Regions from separate parts of the Janibacter sp. CFPM2_SD2 genome, predicted to be linked through region 3. Evidence: predicted binding sites of a transcription regulator. Region 3 holds the regulator's gene; each other region holds the start of a gene.
What was found. The regulator LexA, encoded in region 3, represses DNA repair genes until DNA is damaged. The targets are predictions, from matches to a motif close to TCGAACANNTGTTCGA.

Region 1 (5,564 bases), on a different contig from region 3:
GAGTTCACCGGCCGTGACGCCGCAGGCCGCCGCCGCTCGTCCTGCGGCTCACGGGCGGTTCACCGCCGGTTGCCAGCCTCGGGTCCGGCCGCGACACGCGGCTGCACCCCACACCGAAGGAAGCCCGTGATCTCCCTCAAGGCACCCAGCATCCTCCCTTCCGTCGCCACCGGCGCGCTGGCGCTGACCCTGACCGCCGCCATCGCGGCCCCCACGACCAATGCAGCGGTCCCCCCTTCGTCCGGGTCGAAGGGAGGTGACGCCACCTGGACGGGACAGGTCGAGGTCATCCCCGGCCACGACGAGAGCAAGCGGACCGTCGACGGCGTCGTCTTCGACGACCGCAACAAGAACTCCACCCAGGACCGCGGCGAGCGCGGCATCAAGGGCGTCGCCGTCTCCAACGGCCGCGACGTCGTGCGGACCGACGCCAAGGGCCGCTACGAGGTGGCCGTCGACGACAACACCAATGTCTTCGTCACCCAGCCGGCCGGCTACGCGGTGCCGGTGGACGAGGACAACATCGCGCAGTTCAGCTACGTCCACCTGCCCGAGGGCTCGCCGGAGCTGAAGTACGGCGGCATCGAGCCCACCGGCGCGGCGCCCGAGGCCGTGAACTTCCCTCTCGCGCGCTCCGCCGCGACGAAGAAGCCGGAGCAGAGCTGCATCATGGCCGGCGACGTCCAGACCTACGACGAGGAGGAGGTCGGCTACGCCCGTGACGGCGCCTTCGCCGACCTCGCCGCGCGCAACGACTACGGCTCGTGCGGAGCGCTCTTCCTCGGCGACATCGTCGGCGACGACCTCTCGCTCTACCCGCGCACGCGCGAGCTCACCTCGATGATCAACGGCCCCGCCCGCCTGCTGCCCGGCAACCACGACCTCGACTACGACGCCGCCGACAGCGCCAACCGCTTCGACACCTATCGCTCGCAGTTCGGCGCCGACTACTACTCCTACGACGTGGGCAACCTGCACGTCGTGGCGCTCGACTCCGTGCAGTACCGCGACGGCGAGGACTACACCGGCGGTCTGGGCGAGGAGCAGGTCGAGTGGCTGCGGCAGGACATCGCCGCGACGCCCAAGGACAAGACCGTCGTGCTCGCCGCGCACATCCCGCTGCTCAACTACAACGACCAGTCGCAGACGCGCCACCAGGTCAAGGAGATCAAGGAGATCCACGAGATCGTCGGGGACCGCGACGCGGTCGCCTTCGGCGGCCACAGCCACACGACCGAGTTCATGCGCGAGGGCGACTCGACCGAGGGTTGGACGAAGACATGGGGCGTCGACGAGCTGCCCTTCGACCACATCACCGCCGGTGCGATCTCGGGTGACTGGTACTCCGGTCGGGTGACCGAGGACGGTTACCCGACGGCCCTGCAGCGCGACGGCGCCCGCCCCGGCGTGCTCACGCTGGAGTCGCGGCCGCAGTCGACGACCGACCGCTTCACCGTCACCGGTGAGGACGACGCCGTCCAGCTCGCGCTCGGGGTCAACTCGCCGCGCTACCGCGACTGGTTCGACGCCAACCGGTCGAAGGTCGGCAAGGCCGCGGCCTTCGAGCGGCCCACCGAGGTCTCGGCGGCGGACCTCGCCGACGGCACCTACCTGACGGCCAATGTCTTCGCCGGGTCGACCGGCACCGAGGTCGACGTCGAGCTCGACGGCGGCGAGGCGAAGGGGGCCGAGCGCACCCAGGCGATGCAGGGCGAGGCCAAGAAGGTCGGCGCCCTGTGGTCCGACCCGGTCGCCGCGCAGGAGCAGCTGGTCCACGGCGGCAGCGTCGCCGAGAGCGGCATGCACCTGTGGCGCCTCGAGCTGCCCGCCGACCTGGCCGCCGGTGAGCACACCGCGAAGGTGACGAGCACCGACCGCACCGGTCGGGTGAGCTCCGAGACGATCGAGTTCACCGTCACCGACTGAGTCCTTCCGCAGGACGCCCTGCAACGGGCGCCCGGGCCACTCGGCCCGGACGCCCGTTGCGCGTCCACAGCGGCGTAGGACCGCACCGCACCGTCGGGCACGGCGAAGGGGGCAGCCGGTCGCTCCGGGTCATGACTCTGCATTGCCGTTGGGCAATGCAGCCTCCACCCGCCCCAGTTCTGCATTGCCATTGGGCAATGCAGGCTCCGGCCCCGACTTCGCACGACCTGAAGGAAATGCGACGTCATTGCCCCCCCAACTCGGGTCCGGGGCGTGCGGAGGCGCCCGACCCGGACCGGGGTCGGGCGCGGGGCGGGGTGGCTACAGGTGCCAGGTCACCCCGTCGTCGCGGATCGTGCAGGTCAGCTCCTGCTGGTGCACTCGGGTGTGGTGCCGCTCGCACAGCAGCGCCGCATTGCCGATGTCCGTGCGCCCACCCAGCGACCAGTACTGCACGTGGTGCGCGTCGGTCCAGTGCGCGGGCATCGTGCACCCCGGGAAGGTGCAGCCACCGTCCCGCAACCACAACAACCGCTTCTGCCCCGGTGTGAAGAACCGCGTTGCCCGGCCCAGCTCCAGCGGCTCGCCCTCACCACCGAGCATCACCGGGATGACCCCCGCCTCGCAGGCCAGCTTGCGCACGCTCGCCGGCGACAGCACCGCCCCCGAGGCCGTGACCCCGCCGGCGTGACCACCACCGGCCACACCACCAGCACCCAGCTGCCCTGCGACACCGCGTCCGCCGACCCCCGGAGAGCCACAGACACCGCAGGTCCCGTCCGTGACCGTCAGCAACGAGGCCATCGAGATCGTCACCATCACCTGCGCCTTGTCGCTCGTGCCCACCTCGCCCGGGCTGGACACCCCCCGACCCACAACCGTCACCAGGGCATCGGCCCGCCGCCGCGCCGGTGACCGCGGGTCACGCTCACCGTCCGGACCCTTGACCGGCTTCGACAAGCCCGCCACCGCCGAGTCGATGATCGCCGCGCCCTCCGCGTCGAGCACCAGCTTGTAGCGCGTCAGCCCGCTGGCATCGGTGTGACTCGTCAACGACCGCGCCGACCGCGCCCGCTCGTCATCCGCCGCGAGGTCCTTGGCCGGACGCAGCATTCGTGTCGTCTGGGTGATCGCCGCCGCCAGCTCGCGCTCGGTCAGCCCGTCCACCCTCTGGCTGACTCGACCCTGCGGACCCGTTCTGATCACGTCGTCCTTGGCCTGCCCCAGCAAGATCCCCAGGTCGGCCGCCAGCAGGTCCGGGTCGGCCACCCGACACACCCCCTCGTGGAACCGGACGAGCTGATCGGCCTTGCCCAGCGGGAGCTCCCCGGCCCCGAGGCAGTCGACCACCTCCGCGAGCCCAGCCGGCGATGACCGGTCGGCCCAAGGCTGCTCATCCCCAACCGCTTGCGGGTCCTCGACCTGCGACTGGGGGTCGCCGCCTTCGTCCGTCGCGGCATGGTCGACGAGCGCGGACTGGGCCCGCAGACCCGCCCTGGCCACCCGCACCACCGACGCCACATGACGCACCGCCGGCCGCGGCGCCGACCGACCCTCACTCACCCCGACCCAGTCGGCGTCCGACCACGACTCCCGCTGCGGCACACCCCGCGAGATGCCCTCACGCACCAACGCCACCTCAGCCGCCTCGAGCACCGCCCGCGCCCGACCGATCGCAGCCAACCCGTCAGCCAGCTCCCCGTCCGGCGCCCGCCACAGATCCGGCACCTCGAGGGCGGCGATCGTCAGGGCCCGCACCGAGTCCCGCAGGCCCGACACGAGCCCCAGATCCCCCCACTGCGTCGCCTCTGACATGCTTCGATCATACGTTCGATAGAGGCTGATGGGAACCCCCTGAACCCCTGTGGATTCAACGGATTCTCATGGACCGACTGTGGGCGACCGTCGGGCGGGAACATACCCGCCTAGGGTATAGGTTCACTGAGTATGAGCACCGACCACACGAAGCACCACGAGCAGGCGGAGCCCGGCCACGAGTCCCACGAGCATTCTGGGCACATGGGGCACGCGGGCCACGGCGACCACGTCGCGCAGTTCCGCCGGCTCTTCTGGATCATGCTCGTGCTGGCCGTGCCGGTCGTCTGCTTCGACGCGATGTTCGCCGACCTCATCGGCTACGACCTGCCGCACGACGGCTGGACGACCTGGATCTCTCCGGCCATCGGCACCGTGATGTACGCCTGGGGCGGGCGCCCCTTCCTCACCGGCGCCGTCGACGAGATCCGCTCCCGCAAGCCCGGGATGATGCTGCTCATCGCGCTGGCGATCACCGTCGCCTTCGTCTCGTCGTGGGGCGCGAGTCTCGGGCTGCTGCACCACGAGCTGAGCTTCTGGTGGGAGCTCGCCCTGCTCGTCGTCATCATGCTGCTCGGCCACTGGATCGAGATGCGCTCCCTGGCCCAGACGACCTCCGCCCTCGACTCGCTCGCCGCGCTGCTGCCCGACGAGGCCGAGCGCGTGGAGGGCGACGAGATCGTGACGGTCCCCCCTTCGTCCCTGGCGGTGCGTGACGTCGTCGTGGTCCGGCCCGGCGCATCCGTGCCCGCTGACGGGCGGGTCGTCGAGGGGTCGGCGAGCATCGACGAGTCGATGGTCACCGGCGAGTCGCGCACGGTGCGTCGCGAGGTCGGCGACACCGTCGTCGCGGGCACCGTCGCCACCGACTCCGGTCTGCGGGTCGAGGTGACGGCGACCGGCGACGAGACCACGCTCGCGGGCATCCAGAAGCTCGTCGCCGACGCCCAGTCCTCGTCGTCACGGGCCCAGCGCCTCGCGGACACGGCGGCGGGTTGGCTCTTCTGGTTCGCCCTCGGCGCGGCGATCATCACCGCACTCGTCTGGACACTCATCGGCCTGCCCGACGACGCGGTCGTGCGCACGATCACCGTCCTCGTCATCGCCTGCCCCCACGCACTCGGCCTGGCGATCCCGCTCGTTGTCTCGATCGCGACCGAGCGCGCTGCCCGCGGTGGCGTGCTCGTCAAGGACCGCCTCGCGCTGGAGTCGATGCGCACGGTCGACACGGTGCTCTTCGACAAGACCGGCACGCTGACGCGCGGCGAGCCCACGGTCACCGGCATCGAGGCCCATGGGCGTGACGAAGGGGAGGTCCTCGCGCTGGCAGCGGCCGCCGAGGCCGACAGCGAGCACCCGCTCGCCCGGGCCATCGTCGGCGCGGCCGAGCGCCGCGGGCTGACGGTACCGTCCGCGAGCGGCTTCACCTCGTCGCCGGCGGTCGGGGTCAGGGCCGAGGTCGGCGGCGAGACCGTCGAGGTCGGCGGCCCCTACCTGCTCGAGCAGCACTCTCTCGGTGAGTTGCCCGTCGCCGACGCCTGGCGGGAGGAGGGCTCGATCATCCTCCACGTCCTCGCCGACGGCGACGTGATCGGGGCGCTGCGCCTCGCCGACGAGATCCGCCCCGAGTCCCGCGAAGCCGTCGACGCGCTGCACGCCGTCGGCGCCCAGGTCGTCATGATCACCGGCGACGCGCAGGCGGTCGCCGAGTCCGTCGGCGCCGAGCTCGGCATCGACCGCGTCCTCGCCGGCGTGCGTCCGCAGGACAAGGCAGTCCAGGTCGCGCAGCTGCAGGACGAAGGGCGAAAGGTCGCCATGGTCGG
Region 2 (8,137 bases), on a different contig from region 3:
CGAGGGCGGCACGCTCGGTGACCCAGCCGAGGTGCTGCTGGGTCGCGGTCTGCGCCCCGAGGCCGTTCCACCGGTGCCAGGAGGTGTTGATGACCTCCCACAGCTCGGTAGAGAGGGTCTCCCGGGCCCGGCGGGCATTCTCCCGCGCGGCCAGCCACGAGCCGGAGATGGCGCTCGGGTTGTCCGCGTCGAAGACGAGCCGGCTGGCCACGTCGGCGTAGGTGACATCGGGGCTGACGTCGTCGAGGCCCATGATCCCGCCGAGAAGCATCCACGAGGTGTAGTTCACGTCCTGCCCCGGGTCCTCGATGAGCGAGAGCCGCAGCACGTCGACCATGCGCGCGGTGCCGTCGGCGCGCTCGATGTACCGGCCGATCCAGAAGAGCGAGTCCGCGATCCGGCTGAGCATCAGGCCTCCTCCCCTGCCGTCGAGTCATGGTCCGGGCCCGCCTGCGGTGGCGAGGTGTCCCCCGGCTCGGTCTCGGAGTCGAGCAGCTCGGTGGGCGGCGCGCTGTCGTCGCTCGGCATCGGACGGTTCGTGCCGAGGAGGATGACCTCATCGCCACTCGTCGGGACCTTGGCGTAGCGGCCGGCGAGCACCCACGTGTCCTTCGAGCCACCGCCCTGGCTGGAGTTGACGACGAGTTGCCCCTCGGGCAGCGCGACGCGGGTCAGCCCGCCGGGCAGCACCGTCACCTGGTCCCCGTCGTTGACGGCGAAGGGGCGCAGGTCGACGTGCCGAGGGCGCAGCTGCCCGTCGATGAGCGTCGGCACGGTGGAGAGCTGGACGACGGGCTGGGCGATCCAGCCCCGCGGGTCCCGCTCGAGGTTGGCGCGCAGCTCGTCGAGCTCCTCGCCGCTCGCCTTCGGGCCGATGATCAGTCCCTTGCCGCCTGAGCCGTCGACCGGCTTGACGACCATCTCGTCGAGGCGGGAGAGGACCTCTTGGAGGGCCTCGGGCTCGTTGCAGCGGTAGGTGTCGACACCGTGGAGGATCGGCTCCTCGTCGAGGTAGTAGCGGATGAGGTCAGGCACGTACGAGTAGACGAGCTTGTCGTCGGCGACGCCGTTGCCGATGGCGTTGGCCAAGGTGACCCGACCCGCCCGGACGGCGGAGATGAGACCGGTCACCCCGAGCATCGAGTCGCGACGGAAGTGCACCGGGTCGAGGAAGTCGTCGTCCACCCGCCGGTAGATGACGTCGACCCGCTCCTCGCCGCGCGTCGTGCGCATCCGGACCTCGCCGCCGCGGACGACAAGGTCACGACCCTCGACGAGCTCGACACCCATCATCCGCGCGAGGAGCGTGTGCTCGAAGTACGCGCTGTTGTAGACGCCGGGGGTGAGCACCACGACGGTCGGGTCGGTGCGGCCCTCGGGAGCAGCCGCACGGAGCGCGTCGAGCAGGATGCGCGGGTAGTGGTGGACCGGGCGGATCCGCATCGTCGCGAAGGCCTCGGGGAAGACGTTGGCCATGGCCCGCCGGTTTGCGATGACGTAGGAGACGCCGGAAGGCACCCGGACGTTGTCCTCGAGGACGCGGAAGTCGCCCTGCTCGTCGCGGATGAGGTCGATGCCCGAGACATGGGCCCGGACGCCGTTGGCGGGGCGCAGACCGGCCACGGCGCGGTGGAAGTGGCTCGAGGTCGCGATGAGCCGCCACGGGATGATGCCGTCCTCGACGGCCCGTGGCATAGCCCCTTCGCGTGAGTAGATGTCGTCGAGGAAGGACTCGAGGGCGAGCACCCGCTGGGCGACTCCGCGCTCGACGGTCTGCCAGCTCTCCGCGTCGATGACGCGCGGCACGGCGTCGAGCGGGAAGGGGCGCTCCTCCCCGGCGTGGTCGAAGGTCACGCCCTGGTCGAGGAACATCCGGGCGAGCGCGTCGGCGCGCTCCTTGAGGCTGTCCGGGTCCATCGCGCGCAGCGTGTGGTGGATCGGCTTGTACGGAGCGCGGGGCTCTCCGGATCCGTGGTCGAACATCTCGTCCCACGCGTCCCCGGTCGGGTAGTCGTCGAACATGCTCGGCCCCTCGGCGGTCGCGGGGGTCCCCCGGCCCTGAGACTGTCGTTGTACCTGGGTCACCCCCACACCATAGGGCCCCGACGTTGCCGCGATGTTTCCCGCCGGAGGCCTCTTTCGGCAGGGCTCTGCGACGATGTCGCTGTGGTGACCATCGACCTCAACGCGGACCTCGGCGAAGGCTTCGGCCGGTGGGCCCTGACAGACGACGAGGGCCTGCTCGACGTCGTGACGAGCGCCAACGTCGCGTGCGGCTTCCACGCTGGGGATGCCGAACGATGCAGCGCGTCGTCGCCCTGTGCGCCGAGCGCGGCGTCGTCGTCGGAGCGCAGGTCTCCTACCGCGATCTCGCGGGCTTCGGCCGTCGCTTCATCGACGTCGACCCCGCCGAGCTGACGGCGGAGGTCGTCTATCAGGTGGGCGCCCTACGCGCCTTCGCCGAGGCTGTCGGGGCCCGCGTCGCCTACGTCAAGCCGCACGGTGCGCTCTACAACGCGGTCGTACACCACGAGGGGCAGACTGCCGCTCTCGTCGAGGCCGTGCGGCCGCTCGGCGACGACCTCGTCGCGCTCGGGCTGCGGGATCGGCTTGGCTGCGTCGTGCCGACGGCGCCCGCGCCGTGCGGGGCGCACCGTCCTCGTCACCCTCGACCCACGCGTGACGACGACGGCGGTAGCCGCTCCCCTGCGCTCAGCCGCCGGCACGCTTGGCCGGCCCACCGGGAGCCCGACGAGCCGGGCCCACGAGATCTCCGTCGTCTACGACGGCGCCGACCTCGCCGTCGTCGTCGAAGCCTGCAATACGTCTGTCGAGGCGGTCGTCGAGCGAGATGTCCGGACGAGGTGGGAGGTCACCTTCCCCGGGCTTCACCTATCTCGCCGGCGCACGCTCACGAGCGCGGAGTGGTCGGTGACGGCAGACGTCGACCGGGTCGGGCGCGGCTGCAGGGACCCACCCTCGCGCGAGCCGTCACCGACGAGCTGCCGAGCGAGGAGGTGGTCCGCGGATCGGTCCAGGTGAGCAGCGACGGGCAGCCGACGCTCTTCCTCAGCGACCACCTGGTGACCGGGGCCTACCCCGTCATCGCCGTGCTCACCGCGGAGTCGTGCGACCGTGCGGCCCAGCTCGTGCCGGGTGCTCGCGTGCGGCTCAGTCGCGCTGGTGCTCCGGCTCGGCGTCGAGCGCCTCGGTGATGACCACTCTGGCGACGTCGTGGCCGTAGCCCTTGCGGGCGAGCATGCCGGCCAGCCGGCGGGTCTGGACGGCGCGGTCCAGGCCGTGCATCGAGCGCAGCTTCTTGGCGACGAGCTCGTGCGCGCGAGCCCGCTCGTCCTCCGGGTCAACCTCGTCGAGGAGTGACTGCGCGAGCTCGTCGTCGACGCCCTTGGCCCGCAGCTCGTGCGAGATCGCCCGTCGAGCCAGCCCGCGGCCGGCCTGCTTGGACCGGATGAAGGCCTGCGCGTAGGCCTCGTCGTCGACGAGCCCGACCTCCTCGAAGCGGTCGAGCACCTCGCGGGCGACCTCGGGCGGGCAGCCCTTGCGGGTCAGCGCCTCCTGCAGCTGCTTGCGGCTCTTGGGCGCACCGGTCAGCTGACGCAGGACGACTGCTCGGGCGACTGCGTGCGGGTCGGCGTCGGAATCGCCCTGCGGGCCCTGTGGGTCGGGGCGGGGCGGCTCACCTGCACGCTCCTCGATGGCGGAGACCGCCGCGCGCAGGCCCTCGAGTCGCTCGTGGGTGCGCGCGGCGGTCGGCCGGTCGTGCTCGCTCATGGGATGGGACCTGATCAGAAGTCGACCGGGACCTCGGCCGGCGTCTCCTCCTCGGCCTCGGGCTGGACCCCGATGCCGAGCTTGGTCTTGATCTTGGTCTCGATCTCCTCGCCGAGCTGCGGGTTGTCCTTGAGGAACTTGCGGGCATTTTCCTTGCCCTGGCCCAGTTGATCGCCCTCGTAGGTGTACCAGGCACCGGCCTTGCGGATGAAGCCGTGCTCGACACCCATGTCGATGAGCCCACCCTCGCGGGAGATGCCCTGCCCGTAGAGGATGTCGAACTCGGCCTGCTTGAAGGGCGGGGAGACCTTGTTCTTGACGACCTTGACGCGGGTGCGGTTGCCGACCGGGTCGGTGCCGTCCTTGAGCGTCTCGATGCGTCGCACGTCGAGCCGGACCGAGGCGTAGAACTTCAGCGCCTTGCCACCGGTGGTCGTCTCGGGCGAGCCGAACATGACGCCGATCTTCTCCCGGAGCTGGTTGATGAAGATCGCCGTCGTACCGGAGCTGTTGAGCGCACCGGTGATCTTGCGCAGCGCCTGGCTCATCAGCCGGGCCTGCAGACCCACGTGGCTGTCACCCATCTCGCCCTCGATCTCGGCGCGCGGCACGAGCGCCGCGACGGAGTCGATGACGATGATGTCGAGCGCACCCGAGCGGATGAGCATGTCGGCGATCTCGAGCGCCTGCTCACCGGTGTCGGGCTGGCTGACGAGGAGGGCGTCGGTGTCGACACCGAGCTTCTTGGCGTACTCGGGGTCGAGCGCGTGCTCGGCGTCGATGAAGGCGGCGATGCCGCCGGCGCGCTGGGCGTTGGCCACGGCGTGCAGGGCCACGGTCGTCTTACCGGAGGACTCCGGGCCGTAGACCTCGACGACCCGGCCGCGGGGCAGGCCGCCGATGCCGAGGGCCACGTCGAGCGCGATCGCACCGGTCGGGATGACCGCGATGGGCGGGCGCACGTCGTCGCCCAGGCGCATCACCGCACCCTTGCCGTGCTGCTTCTCGATCTGGCCCATGACGTTGTCGAGGGACTTGAGCTTTTGCTCGTGGAGCTTGCTGTCGATGGCGGTGACCTCAGCCATGCCACACCTTCCTTGTCGTCGTGTCGGGCGCGTCCACCGGCGACCAGGTCCACACGGTCGGACGTGTCGTGCGCTCTGGTCAGACGCTAGGGGCCGCCACCGACAACGGTCCGCAGCTGCCGTGGGGCTGTGGACGCCGGTGCTGTCGGTCGGGCACCTGTGGACAACCGTAGCCGAACACGTGTTCGAGGTCGGGAGCGACGCGCCGACACGCCGCACTCCCCCTTCGGACTACGAACGCAGGAGGGTCTCGATCCGTCGCGAGGTCGCCCAGACACCGACCGCGCCGAGCGCGACGAGGTAGCCGACGTGCCACAGCAGGCCCCACCCGACCTCGCCGAGCATGAGCCCACGCTCCAGCGCCACCCCGTGGTAGAGCGGCGTCGCCTGGACGATCGGTTGCGCCCACCCGGGGTAGGTCCCGAGGGGGAAGAAGGTCGCCGACAGCAGGAAGAGTGGCTGGATGACGAGCATGACCCAGTCGAAGTCCACCCACGAGCGCATGAAGGTCGTCGCGAACATGCCGACGGCCGAGAAGGCCAGCCCGATGAAGACCGCCGCGGGCACCGCGAGGAGCGACCACCACGACTCGACGACGCCGACCGCGAGCGCCACGAGGTAGAAGACGAGCGCGTAGACCCCGCCCCGGATGAGCGACCAGACGACCTCGCCGACGGCGATGTCGCGCGGGCCCAGCGGGGTCGCGAGCATCGCGTCGTAGATGCGGGCGTAGCGCAGCTTGAAGAAGACGTTGAAGGTCGAGTCCATGATCGCGCCGTTCATCGCCGACGCGGCGAGCATGGCCGGCGCGACGAAGGCCGCGTAGGCGACCTCCTGCCCGCCGTCGGTCACGACGACGGGCACGAGCGACCCGACCCCGATGCCGAGGGAGAGCAGGTAGAAGACCGGCTCGGCGAAGCCGGTGACGAAGGCGGCCCACTGGCGCCGGAAGCCGACGACATTGCGCTCGACGACCGAGCGCCACATCGCCAGGCCGGGCGTGAGGACGCCGGTGCTCACGAGACCAGCCTGCGCGTCATGCCGGCGCGGGCGTAGACCCAGCCGGCGCCGACAAAGAGCACCAGCACGGTCAGGTGCACGAGGTCGAAGGGGGCGAAGCTCCCGTGGCCGCGGCCCGGCACAGCTCCACGCCGTGCCACAGCGGGGTCACCCAGGCGAGCACCTCGAGGACGAGCGGCAGGCGCTCGACGGGGAAGAAGGCCCCCGAGAAGAGCATGAGGGGCGTGATGACGAGGCGGTAGACGACGTTGAATGCGGAGTCCCCCTTCGCCCGGGCGGTGAAGCCGAAGAGCGGCACCGCGAAGGCCAGCGTCACGAGGACCCCGATCGGCACGGCGAGCAGCACCCACCACGACGTGAAGCTGCCGAAGAGCGCGGCGACGAGCACGAAGGCGGCCGCGGCGAACCCGCCCTGCGCGGCGATGACGCCGAGGTGACCGAGGAGGAGGTCGCTCACGGTGAGCGGGGTGGCGAGCATCGAGTGGTACATGCGGTTCCACGTGAAGAGCCCGTAGACCGGGTAGGTCGACTCGCTCACCGCGGTCATCATCGCCTGCACCGCGATCATCGCCGGCGCGACGAAGAGCAGGTAGGGCACGCCGTCGACGCCGCCGCTCGCGTCGTCGACGAGCGAGCCGAGCCCGATCCCCATGGCCAGCAGGAAGAGCAGCGGCATGACGAAGCGGCTGAAGACCGACCCCATCCACGTACGCCGGTAGACGAGACCGAAGTAGCCGGCCACCGCCGCCACCCGCTCCATGGGACGAAGGGGGGACCGCTCGCCGTGCACGTGGCGCCCGGTGACGGCCGTCGTCTCCACGGTCGCCATCAGTCGACGAGGGTGCGGCCGGTGAGGTGGAGGAAGACGTCCTCGAGGCTGGAGCGACGCACGATCGATGAGACCGGCTGCAGACCGCGGGCGTGGACCGCCTCGAGGGCACCGTCACCGTGGTCGGTGTAGACGAGCAGGCGGTCGGGCAGGGCCTCGACGCGCTCGCCGACGCCCTCGACGAGGTCGGCGGCGTGCAGGTGGTCGTCGACCGGCAGGCGCAGCTCGAGCACCTCTCGCGTGGAGTGGGTCTCGATGAGCGAGCGAGGTGAGCCCTCGGCGACGATCCGGCCACGGTCCATGACGACGAGTCGGTCGCACAGCTGCTCGGCCTCGTCCATGTAGTGCGTCGTGATGATGAGCGTGACGCCCTGGCGCTTGAGGCGGAAGAGCCGGTCCCAGAGCACGTGCCGGGCCTGCGGGTCCAGGCCGGTCGTCGGCTCGTCGAGCAGGAGGATCTCGGGGTTGTTGATGAGCGAGCGGGCGATCGTCAGGCGACGCTTCATGCCGCCGGAGAGCGGCTCGACCTTGTCCTTGCGCCGCTCGGTGAGCTGGGCGAAGTCGAGCAGCTCGTCGGTGCGCTCGCGGATCACCTTGCGCGGCAGGCCGAAGTAGCGGCCGTAGACGTGCAGGTTCTCCTCGACGGTGATCTCCTCGTCGAGGTTGTCCTGCTGCGGGCAGTTGCCCAGGCGAGCGCGCACCGCGGCGCCGTCGGTCACCGGGTCGAGGCCGAAGATCCGCAGGTCTCCCCCGGTCGGCGGCGAGGTCGCGGCGACCATCTTCATCGTCGAGGACTTGCCGGCGCCGTTGGGCCCGAGGAAGCCGAAGGACTCACCACGGGTGACCTCGACGTCGATGCCGTCGACCGCGGTGAAGTCGCCGAAGGTCTTGGTCAGGCCGGAGGCGCTCAGCAGGACGTCGGAACCACCCCGCTGGTCGAGGTGCGAGGCACGAGCCTCGAGACCACCGCTCACTCCGGCACCTCGTTGGCGATCTCGGGCGGGACGGGCATCGGCTCGCGGTCGACCCCGAGCCGGCGGTGCGTCGGGATGTCGAGGTCCTCGCACAGGGCCTCCCACACGAGGCGAGGGGACTCCCCTTCGTCCAGGGCGGCGGCGACCGTGCGGTCACCGAGCGCCTGGACCACGTGGCCTCGCGCCAGCGTGTGGGCATAGGCCTGCCCGAACTCGTCCTCCATGAGGGTCCAGAAGTGACTCAGCCGCACTCGGCGAGTGTAGGTGCCTGCCGGCAGGCATACTGCAGCCACGACGACGAGGAGGCGCTCGATGCGCGAGCAGACCCGGTGGCGCATGCCCGCCGAGTGGACCGGCCACGAGCGCACGTGGATGGCCTGGCCCAGCAACGGCTACACGCTGGGCGACACCCCCGAGGAGGTCGCCAGCGCGCGGCA
Region 3 (8,137 bases):
CGTGGCCTCGGACCGGCCGCAGGAGATCCTCGCGCAGTGGCGCGACTGGACGGTGCCTACACCGGCAGTGACGTCTCGGCCGCCGCGGTCAGCGCCTCGAGCGTCGTCGCCACTGCCGGCACCTTGAGCAGGTCCTCCGTCGTCACGACGTGGATCCGGCGCCGGTTGCGGGTCGAGGGGGCGGATGACGACGTCGTCGTTGGACGTCGCCGCCCGGATGAGGTCGGGGATCAGCGCGACGCCCAGACCGGCGGCGACGAAGCCCTGGACGGCGACGTAGTCCTCGGTCTCGAAGGCGACCTTGGGCGCGAAGCCGGCGTCGTGGGCGATCTTGAGCAGGTGGCCCCGGCAGCGGGCGCAGCCGGCGATCCACTCGTCGTCGGTGAGGTCGGTCATCGAGACGACCTCGTGGTCGGCGAGCGGGTGGTGGCGCGGCAGGGCCACGCGCACCTCCTCGTCGAGCAGCGGGTGCACGACGAAGCCCTCGAGGTCCTCGCCCCGGGCCAGTTCGCTGCCGTCGTAGGAGAAGGCGACGGCGAGGTCGACCTCGCGGCCCGCAGGGCCGCGAGCGACTCCGGCGGCTCGGCCTCGGTGAACTGCACGGACAGGTCGGGGTGCTCGGCGCGGACCGCCGCCAGGGCGCGGGGGACGAGCGTCACCGACGACGACGGGAAGGCCATGAGCCGCACCCGACCCGAGCGCAGCCCGGCGATCGCGGCGACCTCCTCCTCGGCGGCGTCGAGAGCGGCGAGCACGGGGGTGGCGTGGCGGGCGAGGACGGCGCCGGCCTCGGTGAGCCGAACGGAGCGACCGACCTTTTCGACGAGGACGGTGCCGGTGCGCTGCTCGAGGCGCTTGACCATCTGGGAGACCGCGGGCTGCGAGTAGCCGAGCGCGAGGGCAGCGGCGGTGAAGCTGCCCTCATCGGCGATGGCCCGCATCACGCGCAGCCCAGCGGCGTCGATCATGGGGCCCATCGTAGGTCGTCGCGCCGACCTAGGATCGAGGCATGCCAGACGACGTCGATCGGGTCGAGCAGATCGCGAGGGTGCTGCGCCATGGGCCGGCCCTCGTGCTCACCGGGGCCGGCATGTCGACCGAGAGCGGGATCCCCGACTACCGGGGCCCGGACGGGACGCGGCGGGTGACCCCGATGCACCTGTCGGAGTTCGTCGGGAGCAGCTCGGCGCGACAGCGCTACTGGGCGCGCAGCTTCGTCGGGTGGCGGCGGTTCCACGCGGCGCGGCCCAATGCCGCGCACCACCTCGTGACCCGGCTGCAGGAGCTCGGGGCCGTGGGTCCGGTCATCACGCAGAACGTCGACGGCCTGCACCAGGCCGCCGGGACCCACGATGTCGTCGAGCTGCACGGCAACCTCGTCGAGGTCGTCTGCCTCGCGTGCGGGGCGCGCATCGACCGGCCCACGCTCGATGCGCGGATGGCGGCGCAGAACCCGGGCTTCGACGTCGACAGCGACGAGATCCGGCCGGACGGTGACGTGCGGCTCGAGACCGTGGACGCCGAGCGCTTCGTCGCTCCGGAGTGCGAGCGGTGCGGCACGGACATGCTCAAGCCGGACGTCGTCTTCTTCGGCGGAGCGGTCGCCAAGCCGCTCGTGCAGCACTGCTTCGACCTCGTCGACGCGGCGCCGAGCCTGCTCGTGCTCGGCAGCTCGCTGCAGGTGATGTCGGGGCTGCGCTTCGTGCGGCACGCCGCGAAGCGCGGGATCCCGGTCTCGCTCATCACCCGCGGTCCCACCCGCGGCGACGACCTCGTCGACCACCGCGTCGACGGGGAGCTGGGGGACTCCCTTCGCTCCCTCGTCGACCTCGTGGAGGTGGGCGTCAGAGACGCCGCAGCACCGCGGTGACCTTGCCGAGGATCGTCGCGTGGTCGCCGTCGATGGGGTCGAAGGCGGGGTTGTGGGGGAGCAGCCACACGTGGCCGTCCGTGCGCTTGAAGGTCTTGACCGTCGCCTCGTTGTCGAGCATCGCCGCGACGATGTCGCCGTTGTCCGCGCTCGGCTGCTGCCGCACGACGACCCAGTCGCCGTCGCAGATCGCGGCGTCGATCATCGAGTCACCGACGACCTTGAGCAGGAAGAGCGAGCCCTCGCCGACGATCTGCTTCGGCAGCGGGAAGACGTCGTCGACGACCTCCTCGGCGGTGATCGGGACGCCGGCGGCGATCTGACCCAGGACGGGCACGTAGCTCGCCTCGGGGCGCTCGTCGCCGGAGCCGGTCGGGTCGACGGGCTCGTCGTCGGCGCTCGCGCCGCCGCGCATGCCGGCCATGTCAGCGACCACCCCGGGGTCGGTCGGGGTGGGCTGGTCGTCGGGGGAGATGACCTCGATCGCGCGGGGGCGGTTGGGGTCACGGCGCAGGTAGCCCTTGCGCTCCAGGGAGGAGAGCTGGTGGGCGACCGAGCTGGGGGAGGTGAGGCCCACCAGCTCGCCGATCTCGCGCAGGCTCGGCGGGTAGCCGCGGGTGGCCACGGCATTGCGGATCACCTCGAGCACCTTGCGCTGGCGCACGGTCAGCCCGTCGCCGGTGTCCCGCTGCGGGAGCTGGTGGATGTTGTCCTCGTCGCCCATCTCGACCCCTTCGTGCGTCCGCCGCGACACCGTTGTCGGTGGTCGCTGGTCAACTTCTCGCTGTGACCGACAGTAGGCCGATCGAACAGGCATTTCAAACATCTGTTCGAGCGTGTTGTTGATTTCCTTCGAACACCCGTGCTAGACATCGTACAGACGTTCTATCGAACACCGGTTCGACAGAGCCGCCACGAGGAGGACCGCATGACCGCTCTCACCGCCGCCCCCGCCCGCATCGACGTGCACCCGGCGCGCCCCGCGCGCTCGCGTCACCTCGTCTCCGTGCCCACCGGCGACGCCGTCCCGGAGCGTGCGACGACCTCCCTTCGCCTGACCCGTCGTGGGCGCCTGGCGACCACCGTGACCACCATGCTCGTCGCGAGCGTCGCCGGCGCCACGGTCGCCTTCGGCGGTCCGGCGACCACCCCGCAGCAGGTGACCGTCGAGCCGGGGCAGACCCTCGGGCAGATCGCCGAGGCCGAGCTCTCCCAGCTGCCCACCCGCGAGGCGGTCGCCCGCCTCCAGGTGACCAACGACCTGTCGACGAGCCACGTCCACGCGGGCCAGGTGCTCACCATCCCCGCGCCGTGAGGCGCCCCTGACACCCGGGCCCTTCGACCCGGCCCGGGCCAGCCATCGGCCGTCTCCGCAGCATGCGGGGGCGGCCGATGTGCCGTTCGTCGACGGTTCACGTGGGGGACTTGCGTCGAGGCTCACGGAGGGTTCTAATGGTCACTACATCTAGTGGTTACACGGTTGTCATTCGTCCACATCTAGTGCACAGGATGGGGCCAGTTCTCCACAGGTGATGGGGTTCCATCCCCAGACTCGTCCACCGCACCGTCCACAGGACGCACGAGCGAAGGGAGCACGGCGTGCACTGCCCGTTCTGCCGTCACACCGACTCCCGGGTCATCGACAGCCGCACGACGGAGGACGGCAGCGCCATCCGGCGCCGCCGTCAGTGCCCCGAGTGCAGCCGGCGCTTCACCACCCTGGAGAGCGCCAGCCTGACCGTCACCAAGCGCTCGGGTGCGGCCGAGCCCTTCAGCCGGGCCAAGGTGCTCGCCGGTGTCCGCAAGGCCTGCCAGGGCCGCCCGGTCACCGAGGACCAGCTCGCCATCCTCGCCCAGCGCGTGGAGGAGAGCATCCGCTCGCAGGGCAGCGCCGAGATCGACGCCCACGAGGTGGGCATGGCGATCCTGCCGCCGCTGCGCGAGCTCGACGAGGTCGCGTACCTGCGCTTCGCGTCGGTCTACCAGTCCTTCGACTCGCTCGAGGACTTCGAGACCGCCATCGAGCGCCTGCGCGCCGAGCACGCGACCGCCACCTAGAGACCCCCCGGGTGCCGCCAGCGAGTGGGCTGTCGGTACCCGGTGACACCGTTTGACACAGCACTCCACACCGACCAGCAGCAGACCGTCACCACACGGATCGAGGAGAAGCAGCATGACCGAGACCGCCGGCAAGTCCAGCGCCCGTCGCGGGTCCCGCACCAAGGGCCTGACGATCGAGCGCATCCACACGACCGAGGGCGTCCACCCCTACGACGAGGTCACCTGGGAGAAGCGTGACGTCGTCCAGCAGAACTGGAAGACCGGCGCGACGATCTTCGAGCAGCGTGGGGTCGAGTTCCCCGACTTCTGGTCGGTCAACGCCTCGACCATCGTCACGACGAAGTACTTCCGGGGTGCGGTCGGCTCGCCGGAGCGCGAGGCGGGCCTCAAGCAGCTCATCGACCGGGTCGTGCTCACCTACGTCAAGGCGGGCAAGGAGCACGGCTACTTCGCGACGGACACCGACGCGGAGATCTTCGAGCACGAGCTGACCTACGCGCTGCTGCACCAGATCTTCAGCTTCAACTCGCCCGTGTGGTTCAACGTCGGCACCGCGAGCCCGCAGCAGGTCAGCGCCTGCTTCATCCTCTCGGTCGACGACTCGATGGACTCGATCCTCAACTGGTACAAGGAGGAGGGCTTCATCTTCAAGGGCGGCTCCGGCGCCGGCCTCAACCTCTCCCGCATCCGCTCCTCCAAGGAGCTGCTCTCCTCCGGTGGCACCGCCTCCGGCCCGGTCTCCTTCATGCGTGGTGCCGACGCCTCCGCGGGCACCATCAAGTCCGGTGGCGCGACCCGCCGCGCGGCCAAGATGGTCGTCCTGGACGTCGACCACCCGGACATCGAGGAGTTCGTCGAGACGAAGGCGCGCGAGGAGGACAAGATCCGCGCCCTGCGCGACGCCGGCTTCGACATGGACCTCGGTGGCGCCGACATCACCTCGGTGCAGTACCAGAACGCGAACAACTCGGTGCGCGTCACCGACGAGTTCATGCGCGCCGTCGAGGAGGGCACCGACTTCGGCCTGACCTCCCGCATGGACGGCTCGGTCATCGAGTCCGTCGACGCCCGCGAGCTGATGAGCAAGATCGCCAAGGCCGCGTGGGAGTGCGCCGACCCGGGCATCCAGTACGACGGCACGATCAACGACTGGCACACCAACCCGGAGACCGGTCGGATCACCGCGTCCAACCCGTGCAGCGAGTACATGTCGCTCGACAACTCCTCGTGCAACCTCGCCTCGCTCAACCTGCTGAAGTTCCTCAAGGACGACGACACCTTCGACGCCGAGCGCTTCCAGAAGGTCGCCGAGCTGGTCATCACCGCGATGGACATCTCGATCTGCTTCGCGGACTTCCCGACCGAGTCGATCGGCGCGACGACGCGTGACTACCGCCAGCTGGGCATCGGCTACGCCAACCTCGGCGCGCTGCTCATGGCGACCGGCCACGGCTACGACTCCGACGGCGGTCGTGCGCTCGCCGCCGCGATCACCTCGCTGCTCACGGGTGCGTCCTACAAGCGCTCCGCGGAGATCGCCGGGATCGTCGGCCCGTACAACGGCTACGCCCGCAACGCCGACGCCCACAAGCGCGTCATGCGCAAGCACCAGGCGGCCAACGACCAGATCCGCACCATGCACACCATGGACAAGGACATCCACGCCTACGCCACGAAGGCCTGGGACGCGGTCGTCAAGACGGGTGAGAAGAACGGCTACCGCAACGCCCAGGCGTCGGTGCTCGCCCCGACCGGGACCATCGGCTTCATGATGGACTGCGACACCACCGGCATCGAGCCCGACTTCTCCCTCGTGAAGTTCAAGAAGCTCGTCGGCGGCGGCTCGATGCAGATCGTCAACCTGACGATCCCGCGCGCGCTCAAGAAGCTCGGCTACACCGAGGAGACCATCGAGGCGATCGTCGAGTACATCGCTGACAAGGGTCACGTCATCGACGCTCCCGGCCTCAAGCCCGAGCACTACGAGGTCTTCGACACCGCCATGGGTGCGCGGGCGATCGCCCCGATGGGTCACGTGCGCATGATGGCCGCGGTCCAGCCCTTCCTCTCCGGTGCCATCTCCAAGACGGTCAACCTGCCGGAGTCGGCCACGGTGGAGGAGATCGAGGACGTCTACATGCAGGGCTGGAAGCTCGGCCTGAAGGCGCTCGCGGTCTACCGCGACAACTGCAAGGTCGGGCAGCCGCTCTCCGACGGCGGGTCCACCGCCAAGGAGGCCAAGGCCGGTGCCTCGGCCGCTGCGGCCGAGCCGGAGAAGGTCGTCGAGTACCGCCCGCTGCGTCGTCGCCTGCCGAAGCGTCGCACCTCGCAGACCACGAGCTTCGCCGTGGGTGGCGCCGAGGGCTACCTCACCGCCGGCACCTACGACGACGGCGAGCTCGGCGAGATCTTCCTGAAGTTCGGCAAGCAGGGCTCGACCCTCGCCGGTCTGATGGACGCCTTCTCCATCGCGATCTCGATCGCGCTGCAGCACGGTGTGCCGCTGGAGACCTACGTCGAGAAGTTCACCAACCTGCGCTTCGAGCCGGCCGGCATGACGGACGACCCGGACGTGCGGATGGCGCAGTCGATCATGGACTACGTCTTCCGTCGCCTGGCGCTGGACTACCTGGACTTCGACACCCGGTCCTTCATGGGCATCCACACCGCCGAGGAGCGGGCCCGCCAGCTCGAGACCGGCTCGTACGCCCCCGAGTCCTCGGACGACGACGGTGACTACGACGAGTCCTTCAGCCAGTCGGCCGCCACCTCGGAGGTCAAGGAGACCAAGGAGGCTGCGACCGCCACCGTCGCCACCTCCGAGGAGGAGACCACCGACCAGACCGGCTCCGGTGCTGCCTCTGTCCGCGAGGTCGACGCCACGGTCCACTCCTCGGCCGAGCTGCTCGAGAAGTTCCAGGGCAAGACCGCCGACGCCCCGATGTGCATGACCTGCGGCACCAAGATGCGTCCCGCCGGCTCCTGCTACGTCTGCGAGGGCTGCGGCTCCACCAGCGGCTGCAGCTGATCTGAGCAGTAGCTGCCGAAGGGGGTCAACCGGCTAGTCCGGTTGGCCCCCTTCGGCATGCCCGAGCTGGCAAGCTCGGACCCATGGGCTGGGACCTGCACTTCGAGCGTGAGTTTCGGTCAGCCGCGATGGGGTGGCTCGACGGAGCGACCTCCGCAGAGCGCGACTGGCTTCGCTCTGAGGCACTGCGGGAGTTCCAGTTCGAGGGGGTCAGGGTCCCGTTGGTCGACGCTCAGCGTGGGATCCGGAAGCCGGCCGACGCGCAGGCGGCCCTGTCGATACGCACCGTCTACCGGGCAGAGGGGGCGCAGCGGCCCTACGAGGATGCGGTCGGGGTGGACGGTCGCCTCCGCTACAAGTGGCGGGGCACAGACGCCCTGCACCCGGAGAACAGGGCCCTCCGGGCCGCAATGAACGCCTCGTTGCCTCTGATCTGGTTCTTCGGGGTTGGACCGGGCGACTACAAGCCCATCTATCCCGTCTACATCGAGGCCGAAGAGCCGGCTCAGCACCAGTTCGTCGTAGCCATCGACGAGACCCAGCGGGAGTCCTTGTCCGAGGTGGACGAGCACGTACGGCGATACATCCGGGTTGAGCGCAACCAGAGGGTTCACCAGAGTGTCTTCAGGTCAACGGTGATGCGGGCTTACAAGACCCGGTGCGCGGTGTGCGCACTCAGGCATGGCGACCTGTTGGACGCTGCGCACATCGTCGAGGACGGTCACGAGCTCGGAGTTGCCTCTGTGCGAAACGGACTCGCGCTGTGCAAAATTCACCACGCCGCCTTCGACTCCGGCATTTTGGGCATCCGTCCAGACCATGTCGTCCAGATCCGGCGAGATCTGCTCGAGGAGATCGACGGGCCGATGCTTCAGCACGGACTGAAGGAGCGTCACAACGAGAAGCTCATGGTGCTTCCCGCGCGGCGGGCTGAGCACCCCGACCCGTCGCTGCTCGAGCTCGCGTACGAGTCCTTCCGTGCCTCCTAGCTGACCTGGTGGCGGAGAGTCTCTAGGGTGCGACTCACAGGGCGGGAGGGTGTGTGGCGGAGTCGGGCGACTGGACGGACGAGGAGAACGGAATCCTCGTCAGCGCTTACTTCGACATGCTCCGGTCAGAGCTTCAGGACGAGAGGTTCGTCAAGGCACAGGTGAACCGCCAGCTCCAAGACGTCATGG

Region 1: a site for LexA is predicted at 3,745-3,760, ahead of AC2W7J_RS14580 (HNH endonuclease signature motif containing protein). Genes of this name have one in related genera too.
Region 2: a site for LexA is predicted at 5,051-5,066, ahead of recA (recombinase RecA). Genes of this name have one in related genera too.

The regions. Positions count from the first base shown of each region.
Region 1 covers NZ_JBNFOF010000184.1:451-6,014, forward strand. The annotation lists gene AC2W7J_RS14575 (calcineurin-like phosphoesterase C-terminal domain-containing protein) at 127-1,926, shown strand; gene AC2W7J_RS14580 (HNH endonuclease signature motif containing protein) at 2,248-3,741, opposite strand; partial or broken gene AC2W7J_RS14585 (heavy metal translocating P-type ATPase) at 3,874-5,564, shown strand, end outside.
Region 2 covers NZ_JBNFOF010000030.1:1,301-9,437, reverse strand. The annotation lists gene AC2W7J_RS04855 (alpha-E domain-containing protein) at 1-409, opposite strand, end outside; gene AC2W7J_RS04850 (circularly permuted type 2 ATP-grasp protein) at 409-2,022, opposite strand; partial or broken gene AC2W7J_RS04845 (LamB/YcsF family protein) at 1,930-2,543, shown strand; gene AC2W7J_RS04840 (carboxyltransferase domain-containing protein) at 2,503-3,042, shown strand; gene AC2W7J_RS04835 (biotin-dependent carboxyltransferase family protein) at 2,925-3,215, shown strand; gene AC2W7J_RS04830 (regulatory protein RecX) at 3,172-3,792, opposite strand; gene recA (recombinase RecA) at 3,807-4,877, opposite strand; gene AC2W7J_RS04820 (ABC transporter permease) at 5,109-5,897, opposite strand; gene AC2W7J_RS04815 (ABC transporter permease) at 5,968-6,726, opposite strand; gene AC2W7J_RS04810 (ABC transporter ATP-binding protein) at 6,726-7,700, opposite strand; gene AC2W7J_RS04805 (DUF3046 domain-containing protein) at 7,697-8,089, opposite strand; partial or broken gene AC2W7J_RS04800 (agmatine deiminase family protein) at 8,037-8,137, shown strand, end outside.
Region 3 covers NZ_JBNFOF010000025.1:520-8,656, forward strand. The annotation lists partial or broken gene AC2W7J_RS04175 (hypothetical protein) at 1-127, shown strand, start outside; partial or broken gene AC2W7J_RS04180 (LysR family transcriptional regulator) at 57-968, opposite strand; gene AC2W7J_RS04185 (NAD-dependent protein deacetylase) at 1,010-1,870, shown strand; gene lexA (transcriptional repressor LexA) at 1,845-2,594, opposite strand; gene AC2W7J_RS04195 (LysM peptidoglycan-binding domain-containing protein) at 2,799-3,185, shown strand; gene nrdR (transcriptional regulator NrdR) at 3,470-3,928, shown strand; gene AC2W7J_RS04205 (vitamin B12-dependent ribonucleotide reductase) at 4,044-6,959, shown strand; gene AC2W7J_RS04210 (HNH endonuclease) at 7,043-7,948, shown strand.